Regions from separate parts of the Arthrobacter sp. 01T414 genome, predicted to be linked through region 2. Evidence: riboswitches for the same ligand, from Rfam matches in the RefSeq annotation. Region 2 holds a riboswitch; the other holds the start of a gene.
What was found. A riboswitch is a leader RNA that binds a small molecule or an ion and turns the genes downstream of it on or off. The one in region 2 is predicted to bind glycine.
Positions count from the first base shown of each region.

Region 1: it holds a riboswitch for glycine, as region 2 does, so the genes downstream of both, AC1DK9_RS06005 (amino acid permease) here and gcvP (aminomethyl-transferring glycine dehydrogenase) in region 2, are expected to answer to the same signal.

Region 1 is NZ_JBFTQK010000002.1:108,747-115,808, forward strand. It holds gene gcvP (aminomethyl-transferring glycine dehydrogenase) at 1-2,676, opposite strand, end outside; glycine riboswitch at 2,812-2,911, opposite strand; glycine riboswitch at 3,197-3,294, shown strand; gene AC1DK9_RS06005 (amino acid permease) at 3,450-4,919, shown strand; gene purU (formyltetrahydrofolate deformylase) at 4,964-5,827, shown strand; gene AC1DK9_RS06015 (methylenetetrahydrofolate reductase) at 5,964-6,818, shown strand; gene AC1DK9_RS06020 (MBL fold metallo-hydrolase) at 6,934-7,062, opposite strand, start outside.
Region 2 is NZ_JBFTQK010000006.1:118,579-125,640, forward strand. It holds gene gcvT (glycine cleavage system aminomethyltransferase GcvT) at 1-492, opposite strand, end outside; gene gcvP (aminomethyl-transferring glycine dehydrogenase) at 505-3,396, opposite strand; glycine riboswitch at 3,436-3,551, opposite strand; glycine riboswitch at 3,553-3,651, opposite strand; gene AC1DK9_RS14095 (TetR/AcrR family transcriptional regulator) at 4,040-4,579, opposite strand; gene AC1DK9_RS14100 (MFS transporter) at 4,648-6,216, shown strand; gene AC1DK9_RS14105 (Dps family protein) at 6,332-6,814, opposite strand; gene AC1DK9_RS14110 (sigma-70 family RNA polymerase sigma factor) at 6,951-7,062, opposite strand, start outside.

The DNA.
Region 1 (7,062 bases), on a different contig from region 2:
TGCGTTGCGCAGCGGGGAGTCCGCCAAGGTGAAGTCGCCGGCCGCAAGCTGTTCGATTTCGGCGTGGATGGCGATCATCGCGTCGATGAACCGGTCGATCTCGCCCAGGTCCTCGGACTCGGTGGGCTCGACCATCAGGGTCCCGGCAACCGGGAACGCCAGCGTCGGGGCGTGGAATCCGTAGTCGATCAGGCGCTTGGCGACGTCCTCGGCCGTCACGCCGGTCTTGGCCGTGAGTTCGCGCAGGTCCAGGATGCACTCGTGCGCGACGAGGCCGCCCTCGCCGGTGTAGAGCACCGGGAAGAACTCATTGAGCCTCGAGGCAACATAGTTCGCGGCGAGCAGCGCGGACTTGGTGGCCTCGGTCAGGCCCTGTCCGCCCATCAGCTTCACGTAAGCCCAGGAGATCGGCAGCACGCCGGCCGAGCCGTAGCGGGAGGCAGAGATCGGGGTGCCCTCGGCGCCGTTGGCCGGATCTGCCGCGTTGCCGGGCATGAACGGGGCCAGGTGGGCCTTGGCCGCGACCGGTCCGACGCCGGGTCCGCCGCCGCCGTGCGGGATGCAGAAGGTCTTGTGCAGGTTCAGGTGCGAGACGTCACCGCCGAACTGGCCGGGCTGGGCCAGGCCGACGAGGGCGTTCAGGTTGGCACCGTCAACGTACACCTGGCCGCCGGCTGCATGGACAGCGTCGCAAACCTCACGGACATCGGCGTCGTACACCCCGTGCGTGGACGGGTAGGTGATCATGATCGCCGAGAGGGCATCCTTGTGCTGTTCGATCTTGGCCTGCAGGTCGGCATGGTCGATCGTGCCGTCCGAGGCGGTGGCCACGACGACGACCTTCATGCCGGCCAGCACCGCGGACGCGGCGTTGGTGCCGTGCGCGGAGGCCGGGATCAGGCAGATATTGCGCTGGTCATCACCCCGGGAGAGGTGGTAGCCGCGGATCGCGAGCAGCCCGGCGAGCTCACCCTGGGAGCCGGCGTTGGGCTGGATGGAGACCTGGTCGTAGCCGGTGATCTCGGTCAGCTGGGCTTCGAGGTCCTCGATCAGTTCGCGCCAGCCCGCCGTCTGGGATTCGGGTGCGAAGGGGTGGATGGAGGCGAATTCCGGCCAGGAGATGGCTTCCATTTCGGCCGTGGCGTTCAGCTTCATGGTGCACGAACCCAGTGGGATCATGGTTCGGTCCAGGGCCAGGTCGCGGTCCGAGAGGCGGCGGATGTAGCGCAGCAGCTGGGTCTCGGAGCGGTGCGTGTTGAACACCGGGTGCTGCAGGTAATCCGAGGTGCGCAGCACCGCTTCCGGCAGCTCAAAGCCGTTCGCTTCTCTCACCGGGCCGGCACCGAAGGCCACGGCCACCGCGGAGAGGACTTCCGGCGTCGTGGTCTCATCGACCGACACGCCAACTGTGTCCGGGTCGATGAAGCGCAGGTTGATGCCGCGGGCTTCCGCGGCGGTGATGACCTTGCGGGCTTTGCCGGGGACGCGGACGGTCAGGGTGTCGAAGAAGGACCCGCTGAGCAGTTCGCGGCCCGCCGTTTCCAGTGCGGTGGCGAGAACCCGGGCGTTGTTGTGGACGTTGTCGGCGATCGCTTTCAGTCCGTCCGGGCCGTGGTAGACGGCGTAGAACGAGGCGACGATGGCCAGCAGCGCCTGGGCGGTGCAGATGTTGGACGTGGCCTTCTCGCGGCGGATGTGCTGCTCGCGGGTCTGCAGCGCCAGCCGGTAGGCGGGGGCGCCGGCGTTGTCCTTGGACACGCCCACGAGGCGGCCCGGCAGGGTGCGTTCCATCCCGGCCCGGACGGCCATGTACGCGGCGTGCGGGCCGCCGAAGAACAGCGGCACGCCGAAGCGCTGGGTGGAGCCGACGGCGATGTCGGCGCCCTGCTCACCGGGAGGGGTGATCAGGGTCAGGGACAGCAGGTCAGCGGCGACGGTGACGAGTGCGCCGCGCTCCTTCGCGTCCGCAATGACCGTGGACTGGTCCCAGACGCGGCCGGAAACGCCGGGCTGCTGCAGCACGATGCCGTTGATGTCGCCGTCGGGCAGGCCCTTGGACAGGTCAGCGACCTCGACCTCAAAGCCAAGGGCCTCGGCGCGGCCCCTGACGATCGCGATGGTCTGCGGGAGGCAGTCGGCGTCGAGGACGGTCTTGCCGCCGCTGGCCGCCTTGTCCTTATTGGCCCGGCGCATCAGCAGCACGGCCTCGGCGACGGCGGTGGCTTCGTCCAGCAGCGAGGCGTTGGCGATCGGCAGGCCGACGAGGTCCTGGACCATGGTCTGGAAGTTCAACAGCGCCTCCAGCCGGCCCTGCGAGATTTCCGGCTGGTAGGGCGTGTACGCGGTGTACCAGGCCGGAGCTTCGAGGATGTTCCGGCGAATCACGGCGGGGGTCACGGTGTCGTAGTAGCCCTGCCCGATCATCTGCACGGCCGTCTTGTTCCTGGAGGCGATCCTGCGCAGCTCGGCCAGGACCTCCACCTCGCTGAGGGCATCGGTCAATCGCAGGGGAACATCCTGGCGGATGGAATCGGGAACGGCGGTATCAACCAGGCCGTCAACGCTGTCGTAGCCGACAGCCTTCAGCATGGTGTCGACGTCGGCCTGGCGGCGTGCGCCGATATGGCGATCGGCGAAATTGGATGGAAGAGATTGAACCGTCAAGAGGAACTCCAAGGTTTGGCCGACGCAACGCGCCGGAGGGGACCGGGTTCCTCCCCGCTCTGTATTGGACCTGAGAGATTCCGCAGACCTTTGTCCGCTTGCACCGTCGGTGAGCCAGGAACGTGCCTGACTGCTTTCCAGAGTTGCCTCGCCGCGGCGGTACGGGGGCCTGAGAGATTCCTGGGGAGGATTTGCTCCTACGGCGCCTGCCCGGTGATGACGGGGAGGACTCTCCCGCCACGGCTCGAAAGGCGTATTCGAATGTGGTGATTCGGCTCACACGCTACACGCAATCCCSGCACCCGGCAACACGGCGGCGCCGTGCGACGAAACAATTCGACGGGGTTGACTTTCCAGCGTGATCCATCCCACACTGGATCGGCCAAGCAATGTTCCGGACGGAACAGATGGCCAGTATTTCTGCGGATCCGGGGATTCCCGGAGGCGCGGAATTCGGTTGCGGCCGGTGGTGGAGCGGGGTTGATCTCCCCGCCACTGCGCCTTCCGCACCACAACAAAATCAACATGCTTACGATCTGCGGCGGGAGAGTCCTGCCGGTACATTCAGCAGGCGCCGTAGGAGCAAATCCTCCCCAGGAATCTCTCAGGCCCATGTACCGCCGCGGCGAGGCGACTCTGGAAAGCAGCCGGACGGCGTCCGGCTCACCGAAGGTGCAAGCGGTTCCTGCGGGGGCAGGAAACGCGGAAACTCTCAGGTCCAAGACAGAGCGGGGAGGAACCCGAATCATCGTGGCACCGATGCCACTTGAACGATGGAGTTCCTCATGACGATTCAGCGACCACCCACTACCGCAGTCGAAGCCCCGCACCTTGAGCGGCAGCTCAGCAACCGGCACATCCAGCTCATCGCGATCGGCGGCGCCATCGGCACCGGCCTGTTCATGGGCTCGGGCAAGACCATCTCGGCGGCCGGCCCGTCGGTGATCTTCGTTTACATGATTATCGGCTTCATGCTGTTTTTCGTCATGCGGGCCATGGGCGAGCTGCTCCTGTCCAACCTGCACTACAAGTCGTTCAGCGATTTCGCGGCAGATCTATTGGGTCCCTGGGCCGGGTTCTTCACCGGGTGGACTTACTGGTTCTGCTGGGTGATCACCGGCATTGCAGACGTCATTGCCATCGCCGGGTACTCCCAGGAACTCTGGCCGGGACTGCCCCTCTGGATCCCGGGGCTGGTCACCATTGCGATCCTGCTGCTGTTGAACCTGACAACGGTGAAGGCGTTCGGTGAGACCGAGTTCTGGTTCGCCCTCATCAAGATCATCGCCATCGCTGCGCTGATCGTCGTGGGCCTGTTCATGATCTTCAGCGGATTCAGCTCCGAGGCCGGACCGGCAACCTTCAGCAACCTCTGGAGCCATGGCGGCTTCTTCCCGAATGAGTTCATGGGCTTCGTGGCCGGATTCCAGATCGCCGTGTTCGCTTTCGTGGGCATCGAACTGGTGGGCACGACGGCGGCAGAGGCCAAGGACCCGGAGAAGAACCTGCCCCGCGCCATCAACTCCATCCCGGTGCGCGTCCTCCTCTTCTACGTCGGCGCCCTCATCATCCTGATGTCCGTCATCCCGTGGACCCAGTTCGCCGCCGGACACAGCCCATTCATCGCCATGTTCTCCCTGGCCGGCCTCGGCGCGGCCGCCACGGTCGTCAACCTGGTGGTCCTCAGCTCGGCGATGTCCTCGGCCAACTCCGGCATCTACTCCACCTCGCGCATGGTCTACGGCCTGGCCCAGGAAGGTGACGCGCCGGCACGCTTCGGCGACCTGTCCCGCCGCAAGGTTCCGCAGAACGCACTCTTCCTGTCCTGCGTGCTGCTGCTGGCCGGCGTCGTGCTCATGTACGCGGGGGAGAACATCGGCAAGGCCTTTGAAATGGTCACCACCGTTTCCGCGGTCTGCTTCATCTTTGTCTGGTCGATCATCCTCGCCAGCTACGTAGCGTTCCGCCGTCGCCGTCCCGGTTTGCATGACTCATCCAAGTTCAAAATGCCCGGCGGCGTTCCCATGGTCTGGGTTGTCTTCGCCTTCTTCGCCTTCGTGCTCTGGACCCTGACCACCCAGCCCGACACGCTGGCGGCGCTGCTGGTGACTCCGGTGTGGTTCCTCGTGCTCGGCGCCGCATGGTTCGTGCTGCGCCGCAGGCCCGTCCACCTGGCCCGCTACGAGGCGTTCAAGGCAGAGCTGCAGTCCGAACAGGATGTCGCAGCCGAGCTCCGGGCGGTGGACGGCAAGTGAGCACCGGAACAGGCACGCCATCCAACGTCCCGGCCCCCGAACAGCTGGAGGGATCGAGTACGGAGTTTGTCCTCACCCTCGACTGCGCGGAATCGCCGGGGATCATTCACTCCGTGTCCAAATTCCTCCTGGACCACGGCTGCAACATCGTCGACATCAAGCAGTTCGGAGACCGGCAGGAACAGCACTTCTTCATGAGGGTGCATTTCGTCTCGACCGGCAGCTTCGCCGACGTCGAAGAACTCCGGCGCGACTTCACGCCGGTGGCCGCGGAATGGACGATGAACTGGCGCCTGGAGCGGCACGGCCGGAAACAGCGAATCCTCGTCATGGTCTCCAAATACGGCCACTGCCTCAACGACCTGCTCTTCCGCGCCCGCATCGGGGAACTGCCGGTCGAGATAGTGGCGGTGGTGTCCAACCACCGGGACCACGAGGACCTGGTCACCTGGCATGGGATCCCCTTCCACCATGTGCCAGTGACCCAGGCGACGAAGCCGGAGGCCGAGGCAACGCTGCTCTCCCTGGTGGATGCCTACGATGTGGAGCTGGTTGTCCTTGCCCGCTACATGCAGGTCCTGAGCGACAACCTCACGGCCCGGCTCGCCGGCAGGGCAATCAACATCCACCATTCCTTCCTGCCGAGTTTCAAGGGAGCCAAGCCCTACCACCAGGCGTACGAACGGGGGGTCAAGACCGTTGGGGCCACCGCCCACTACGTTAATTCGGAGCTGGATGAGGGGCCGATCATCGCGCAGCAGGTCATCGAAGTGGACCACACCTACGCGCCCGCTGACCTAGTGGCGGTGGGCCGCGACGCCGAATGCAAGGCCCTGACGAACGCCGTCCGCTGGCATTCCGAAGGCCGCATCATTCTCTCCGGCAACCGGACCGTCATCCTTCGCTGACGGCCTCCCGCCCGGTCATGCGAAGCCACCCGACGTCCGGGTGGCTTCGCATGACGAACCTGGTCCGGTCCCCGGATCCCACCGCTCAGGCCTGTCCCTTCCGGCGCGTCGCGCCGGCCATTCCTTGGAGTTCCACGTGACGGTTCAGTCTCTTTCATCCACGTCTTCGAAATCCCGGCCCGCGGCCGGTGCCCCTGCGCTTCCGACCCGGCTGGAAATCGTGCCCACCGACGGCATCGTCGCCAGGGTCCAGTCAAGCCTGCCGCCGGGCTCCGCGCTCACGGTCACCTGCCTGCCGCACCACGGGGTCAACCCCACTATGCGGGCAGCTGTCCAGCTTCGGCTCCTGGGTTATGACGTGGTGCCGCACCTCGCCGCCCGCAGCCTCGAGAGCCGCACCCAGCTCGCCGGCATCCTTAAGGATTGCGGTGCTGCCGGAATCAACGAGGTCTTCGCCGTCGGCGGGGACGCGGCGCAGGCAGCGGGCCCCTACCTGAGCAGCGCCCGGCTGTTGGAAGACATCGCCCAGCTCTCCGGCGGGAGCGTGGCCGTGGGCGTCGCCGGCTACCCCGAGGGGCATCCGCAGCAGAGCCAGCTGCGCATGCTCGACGCCCTGCTGGAGAAGCAGCACCTTGCCACCAGCGTGGTCACGCAGATGTGCTTCTCCGCCGCCCGGATCAGCTGGTACGTGGAGCTGCTGCGCCGTGAAGGCGTCGCCCTGCCGGTGTGGGCCGGCGTCGCCGGGTCGGTGCCGCGGACCAAGCTCATCTCGCTGGCCACCAAGATCGGCGTGGGACCCTCGCTCCGGTTCATCGGCCGCAAGGGTCCGCTGGCCCGGCGGCTCATGGACGGCGGCAACTATTCGCCGCAACGGCTCGTATCCGAGTTGTCGGCCGTCCAGCCCTCCCTGGCCGGCGTGCACCTGTACACCTTCAACAATCTGGAACCGTACCTGGCCGCCCGCAGGGCCGAAAGCGTGGCTGTCCCCTGAGCCGAGGCGGTTAAGGGCGGCCGATAATCCCGGGCACAGCAGGGGCCCCGCCCTGAATCCTGACGGGGCCCCGGCAGTGCCAGCCGCTTAGTGGCCGCACTGTGGAAGTAGCCGCTTAGTGGCCGCGCGCGATCCATTCCTCAAGCTGCGGCGCCTCGGCGCCGACCGTTGTCGAAGCTCCGTGCCCGGTCCGCACCACGGTGTCCGCCGGCAGGGCCAGGAGCCGGGACTTGATGGATTCGAT
Region 2 (7,062 bases):
GCGGAGCAGGATGGCCTCCGCTTTCGGTCCCTGGACGGCGATCAGCGAGGTCTCGGCGGAGGCGTCCTGGACCTTGACATCGAAGTCTGCAGCGCGCTCGGCCAGGGCCGCGGCCACGACCTTGGCGTTGCCGGCGTTGGGGACCACCAGGAACTTGTCGGTGCCGTCGGCCGCGGCCGGGCGGCGGTAGGTGATGAGGTCATCGATGATGCCGCCGTCTTCGTTGCAGATCAGCGAATACTTGGCTTTGCCGACCGTCATCGCGGAAATCTTGCCGACCAGGGCGTAGTCCAGGAAGGCGGCGGCGTCCGGGCCGGTGACCCAGACTTCGCCCATGTGGGAGAGGTCGAACAGGCCCGCGGACTTGCGGACGGCGTGGTGTTCGGCAAGTTCGGAGCTGTACTTGAGCGGCATCTGCCAGCCGCCGAAGTCCGTGAAGGAGGCTCCAAGCTTCTTGTGCTCTTCGTAAAGTGCCGTGTAGTTCTCAGTCATCGTTGGCTGTCCTTAATTGGCAGAGTCTGCGGAGTCGTCGGAGTGATCTTCGAAGGCTTCGAGGGGAGGGCAGGAGCAGATCAGGTTCCGGTCACCGGCGGCGCCGTCGATCCGGCCGACCGGCGGGAAGTACTTGTCCTGCCGCAGGGTGTGGACCGGGAAGACGGCCTGTTCGCGCGGGTAGCTGCGCTCCCAGTCGGTGCTGACGACGGCGGCCGCGGTGTGCGGTGCGTTGCGCAGCGGGCTGTGCTCGACAGTGAAGTCGCCGTGGGCGACCTGGTCGATCTCCTTACGGATGGCGATCATCGCCGTGATGAACCGGTCGATCTCGCCCAGGTCCTCGGACTCGGTGGGCTCGACCATCAGGGTCCCGGCCACCGGGAATGCCAGGGTGGGGGCGTGGAATCCGTAGTCGATCAGGCGCTTGGCGACGTCCTCGGCCGTGACGCCGGTCTTGGCCGTGAGTTCGCGCAGGTCCAGGATGCACTCGTGGGCCACGAGGCCGCCCTCGCCGGTGTAGAGCACCGGGAAGTAGTCGTTGAGGCGGGCCGCGATGTAGTTCGCGGCGAGCAGGGCCGACTTGGTGGCTTCGGTCAGGCCCTGCCCGCCCATCAGCTTCACGTAGGCCCAGGAGATCGGCAGCACGCCGGCGGAGCCGTAGCGGGAGGCGGAGATCGGGGTGCCCTCGGCGCCGTTGGCCGGGTCTGCTGCGTTGCCGGGCATGAACGGGGCCAGGTGGGCCTTGGCCGCGACCGGGCCCACGCCGGGTCCGCCGCCGCCGTGCGGGATGCAGAAGGTTTTGTGCAGGTTCAGGTGCGAGACGTCGCCGCCGAACTGGCCGGGCTGGGCCAGTCCGACGAGGGCGTTGAGGTTGGCGCCGTCGATGTAGACCTGGCCGCCGGCTGCGTGGATGGCGTCGCAGACCTCGCGGACGTCGGCGTCGTACACGCCGTGCGTGGACGGGTAGGTGATCATGATCGCCGAAAGGGCGTCCTTGTGCTGTTCGATCTTGGCCTGTAGGTCCGCGTGGTCGATCGTGCCGTCCGAAGCGGTGGCCACGACGACGACCTTCATGCCGGCCAGCACCGCGGAGGCGGCGTTGGTGCCGTGCGCGGAGGCCGGGATCAGGCAGATGTTGCGCTGGTCATCTCCCCGGGAGAGGTGGTAACCGCGGATCGCGAGGAGCCCGGCGAGCTCACCCTGGGAGCCGGCGTTCGGCTGGATGGAGACCTGGTCGTAGCCGGTGATCTCGGTCAGCTGGGCTTCGAGGTCCTCGATCAGTTCCCGCCAGCCCGCCGTCTGCGAGTCCGGGGCAAAGGGGTGGATGGAAGCGAACTCCGGCCAGGAGATGGCCTCCATTTCGGCCGTGGCGTTCAGCTTCATGGTGCAGGACCCCAGCGGGATCATCGTCCGGTCCAGGGCCAGGTCCCGGTCCGAGAGGCGGCGGATGTAGCGCAGCAGCTGCGTCTCGGAGCGGTGCGTGTTGAACACCGGGTGCTGCAGGTAATCCGAGGTGCGTTCGACGGCGGAGTCCAGGGCGAAGCCTTCAGAAGTGTCGGCGACGGACGCGCCGAAGGCGGCGACGACGTCGGCGACGATGGCCGCCGTCGTGGCTTCATCGGCGGAGATGCCGACAGTGTCGGCGTCGATGGCGCGCAGGTTGATGCCCTTGGCGTCAGCGGCGGCGATGAATTCGGCGGCCTTGCCAGGGACGGACACGGTCACGGTGTCGAAGAACGAGGTGTGCTGCACGTCCAGTCCGGCGGCCTTGAGCGAGGCGGCAATGGTCCGGGCGTGGCCGTGAACGGTCTCCGCGATCGCCTTCAGCCCGTCCGGGCCGTGGTAGACGGCGTAGAACGAGGCGACGATGGCCAGCAGGGCCTGGGCGGTGCAGATGTTGGAGGTCGCCTTTTCACGGCGGATGTGCTGCTCGCGGGTCTGCAGCGCCAAGCGGTAGGCGGGGACGCCGGCGTTGTCCTTGGACACGCCCACGAGCCGACCGGGCATGGAGCGTTCCAGGCCCTTCTGGACGGCCATGTACGCGGCGTGCGGGCCGCCGAAGAAGAGCGGAACGCCGAAGCGCTGGGCGGAGCCGACAGCGATGTCGGCTCCCTGCTCACCGGGAGGGGTGATCAGGGTCAGGGACAGCAGGTCAGCCGCGACGGTGACGAGCGCGCCGCGCTCCTTCGCGTCCGCAATGACGGCCGAGTGGTCGAAAACGCGGCCGGAGGCACCGGGCTGCTGCAGCACGACGCCGTTGATGACGCCCTCGGGCAGGCCCTTGGACAGGTCCGCGACCTCGACCTCGAAGCCAAGGGCCTCGGCGCGGCCCTTGACGATCGCGATGGTCTGCGGGAGGCAGTCGGCGTCGAGGACGGTCTTCCCGTCGTGGGCCGTCTTGTTCTTGTTCGCCCGGCGCATCATCAGCACGGCCTCGGCGACGGCGGTGGCTTCATCCAGCAGCGAGGCGTTGGCGATCGGCAGGCCGACGAGGTCCTGGACCATGGTCTGGAAGTTCAGCAGGGCCTCCAGTCGGCCCTGCGAGATTTCCGGCTGGTAGGGGGTGTAGGCGGTGTACCAGGCCGGAGCTTCGAGGATGTTCCGGCGGATCACGGCGGGGGTGACGGTGTCGTAGTAGCCCTGGCCGATCATCTGAACGGCGGTCTTGTTCTTGGAGGCGATCCGGCGCAGTTCGGCGAGAACTTCCACTTCGCTCAGGGCGGCGCCGAGCGCCAGGTCGGAGTCCTGCCGGATGTCCTTCGGAACGGCGGTGTCCACCAGGGCGTCGACGGTGTCGTGGCCGACAGCCCTCAGCATGGTGTCGACGTCGGCCTGGCGGCGAGCGCCGATATGCCGGTCAACGAAGGACGTGGAGGCTGAGGTAACAGTCACAAGGAACTCCATAACTAAGGCGGCGCAGGGTACGCCACATTGATTCGGGTTCCTCCCCGCTCTGTATTGGACCTGAGAGTTTCCGCGCAGCCGCTTTCGCGAGGCTCCGCTTGCACCGTCGGTGAGCACAGCACGCCATGGGGCGCACTCGCTGCTTTCCAGAGTTGCCTTGCCGCGGCGGTACATGGGCCTGAGAGATTCCTGGGGAGGGTTTGCTCCTACGGCGCCTGCTTGTACCTACTTGCAGAACTCTCCCGCCGCAGATCAAAGGCATATTCAATTGCTCGTGACCGTAGTCACAGCCTCCATTGTCCTACGCCGGAGACGCGTCCGCAAACTCCGATCCCTCGGGCGCTCCCTCACCTCCGGCACGACTTACCCCAACGCTCCCTCACCTCCGGCACGACCCACCCCAACGCTCCCTCACATCCGGCGCGAATTTCCTGAACGCTCCCTCACCTCCGGCACGACTTACCCAACGCTCCCTCACGTGATGTGAGGGAGGGTTTCCCCGGAAGGGCACCAGACCTGAGGGAGCGTCCCCCGGAAGAGCACCGGACCTGAGGCAGCGTCCCCCGGGAGGGCACCACACCTGAGGGAGCGTCCCCCGGAAGAGCGCCAAACCCGAGGGAGCGTCCCCTCGGCTTGGGCCGGATCAGCCGCGGAGTCGTTCGACGGCGGCCAGCAGGCTTTCGACATCGCCGGCCACCTCGGCCGGCGCCTCGCCGGGCCCCCGCGCCAGCATGGCATTGAAGTACAGCCCGTCCCCCATGTAGAGCACGGGCTTGGCCATCGCGGGTCCCACGTCGGCGGCAAGGAGGGCCAGCCAGCTCGCCTGCACCCCGGCCATCCGCCGCAGGGTTTCAGCGTGGGCCACTTCGGCCAGGCGGGTGGCGGCGACAAAGACGCGGTCCAGCGGGGTGTCGGCCCACACCGAGGACCTGATGAAGTACGCGGCCGCTCCCTCCGGGGCTGCGGCCATGGCAGCCAGATCCTCGGCGAGGAGCCGGTCCAGGCGCTCCAGCAGCACCGAGATCATGGCTTCCTTGTTCGGGAAGTGGTACAGCAGTCCCCCCTTGGAAACGCCGGCCAGCTTGGCTACGGCGTCCAGCGTCGCAGCGCGCTCTCCCTCCGTAATGAGAAGGGATTCGAAGGCGTCAAGGACGGCTTCGCGGGCAACGGGTTTTCTGGCCATGGCTCCCATCATGCCTGCCTGAACAGCAATTTCTTAACTATACCGTCCAGACGGTACAGTTATTGTTTATGAGTACCGCGTCCCTGTCCGCCGCCACCCATGCCGCCCCGGCTCCCCGCGCACCCTGGCGCGATTGGCTGGCCTTGTCGCTGCTCATGTTCCCGGTTCTGCTCGTGGCCGTGGACAACACCGCACTGACCTTCGCGTTGCCGGCGATTGCCCGCAGCCTGGATGCCACCGGGGTGCAGCTGCTCTGGATCGTCGACGCATATCCGCTGGTGCTGGCCGGCTTGCTCGTGGCGATGGGCAGCCTGGGTGACAGGATCGGCCGGCGTCGGCTGCTGTTCATCGGCAGCTCCGGCTTCGCAGCGGTGTCCGCCGTGACTGCTTTTGCGCCCGGCGCGGAGTGGTTGATCGCGGGCCGGGCCGGGCTGGGCTTCTTCGGCGCGATGCTGATGCCGTCCACGCTGTCCCTGATCCGAAATATCTTCCCCGAGCCCAACCGGCGTCGGCTCGCGGTGGCAATCTGGGCCGCAGGCTTCTCCGGCGGCGCTGCGCTGGGCCCGATCTTCGGCGGCTGGCTCGTGGAACACCTCTGGTGGGGAGCGGTCCTGCTGGTCGCGGTGCCGATTATCCTGCCGCTGCTGGTCTTTGGCCGCGTACTGATCCCGGAATCACGGGACCCTAACCCCGGCCGGGTGGACGCCCCCAGCATCGTCCTGTCGCTGCTGGCCATGGTGCCAGCGGTCTACGGCATCAAGATGCTGGCTACCGACGGCGTTGCGCCGGAGCCGCTCGCGGCCCTCGGCGTCGGGCTGTTGATGGGCTACGCCTTCGTCCGACGCCAGCACCGGCTGGCGGCGCAGGACTCAGGCACTCCCCTGCTGGACCTGAGCCTGTTCGGCAATCCGGTCTTCAGCACCGCCATCACAGCCAACGTCCTGGCCCTGTTTTCCTACAACGGATTCATCCTGTTCCTCGCCCAGCACCTGCAACTCCTCGAGGGGCAGTCGCCCTCGGAGTCCGGCATGGCGATGGTCCCGGCCCTGGTCGCCACAGTGGTCGCGGGACTGCTCGTGGTCCCGCTGGTGCGCAAGGTCCGTCCGGGCTTCGTGGTGGCCGGCGGCCTGCTCCTGAGCGCCACGGGATACAGCCTGGTGGCTTTCGGGGACCACGGCACCGGGCCCGGCCTGCTGCTGGCCGCCTTGCTGGTGCTGTGCCTGGGCGTCGGCGCGGCCGAAACCATCTCCAACGACCTGATCCTGGGAGCGGCGCCGGCGGCGAAATCAGGCGCAGCGGCCGCCATCTCGGAAACCGGCTACGAGGTCGGCTCCCTGCTCGGCACCGCCATCCTCGGCTCCATCCTGACGGCGTCCTACCAGCGCAACCTGCACCTTCCCGCCGTCGCCGACGGGACGGTCCCGGCGGGGGCCGCTGCCCAGGCCGGCGAGACCCTCGCCGGGGCCGCGGAACTGGCACACACCCTCCCCGCGCCGCTGGCGGAATCTGTGATGGCCGCCGCCCGGGCCGCCTTCGATTCGGGCGTCCACATCACGGCAGCCATCGCGCTGGTGCTGATGTCCGGCGCCGCGGTGCTGGCCGCCGTCGTGCTGCGCAAGGTGCCGACGGCGGCCTAACAGCCGGCGCAGGGCCGCCGCGGCGGGGGGCAAGGTCTGTCAAGGGTTAAGAGCGAGCGCCCGACGCCGGGGGGACCCGGCGTCGGGCGCGTGGAAACCGCGTGAACGAACGCGGCTACTTCTTGCTGTCCGGCGTGGTGACGCTGGCGGTGGCGCGCATAGTTTCGGCGTTAACCATCCAGGCGTACTGCTCGAACTTGGCAATGAACTCGTGCAGCAGGTCCGCGGTGGTGGGGTCTTCCTCGTCCACCTCGTCGTGCACCTTGCGCATGGTGCCGACGGCGGCCTCGAGCGCGGCAACGATCTTGTCGATCGCATCCTTGGTGTTGATCAGGCCGGTGGGGAATTCCGCGAGCGCGGTGGTCTTCGAAACCGTGGAGCTGCGACCATCCGGCAGTGCATGGAGGGCGCGCATCCGCTCGGCCAGGTCGTCGGCGAATCCACGGGCCGCCTCGATGATTTCGTCCAGCTGCAGGTGAAGGTCGCGGAAGTTGGTGCCCACAATGTTCCAGTGCGCCTGCTTGCCTTGTACGTGGAGTTCGATCAGGTCCACGAGAACGGCCTGCAGGTTGCTCGTCAGGGTAGGTGATGCTTTCATGAATCCTCCTTGATAGGAACGTCTGATCCGGCGTTATGCCTCAGACGCTACCCCAGGGAGCAAACGGCACGCGATGGTCGCGGGCGAATTTCACGATCAGCTTACTAAGTGAGCTTACTAATCGTCCGGAATCGCCTCAGACGGCCTGGTTCAGCACCGGCCCCTGCGGGAAGATGGCCCGGGTAATTCCCCCGGTGGTGGCCTCGGAGAGCTGGGCGAGATAGTCATTCCGGCGGCGCGGCGTGATC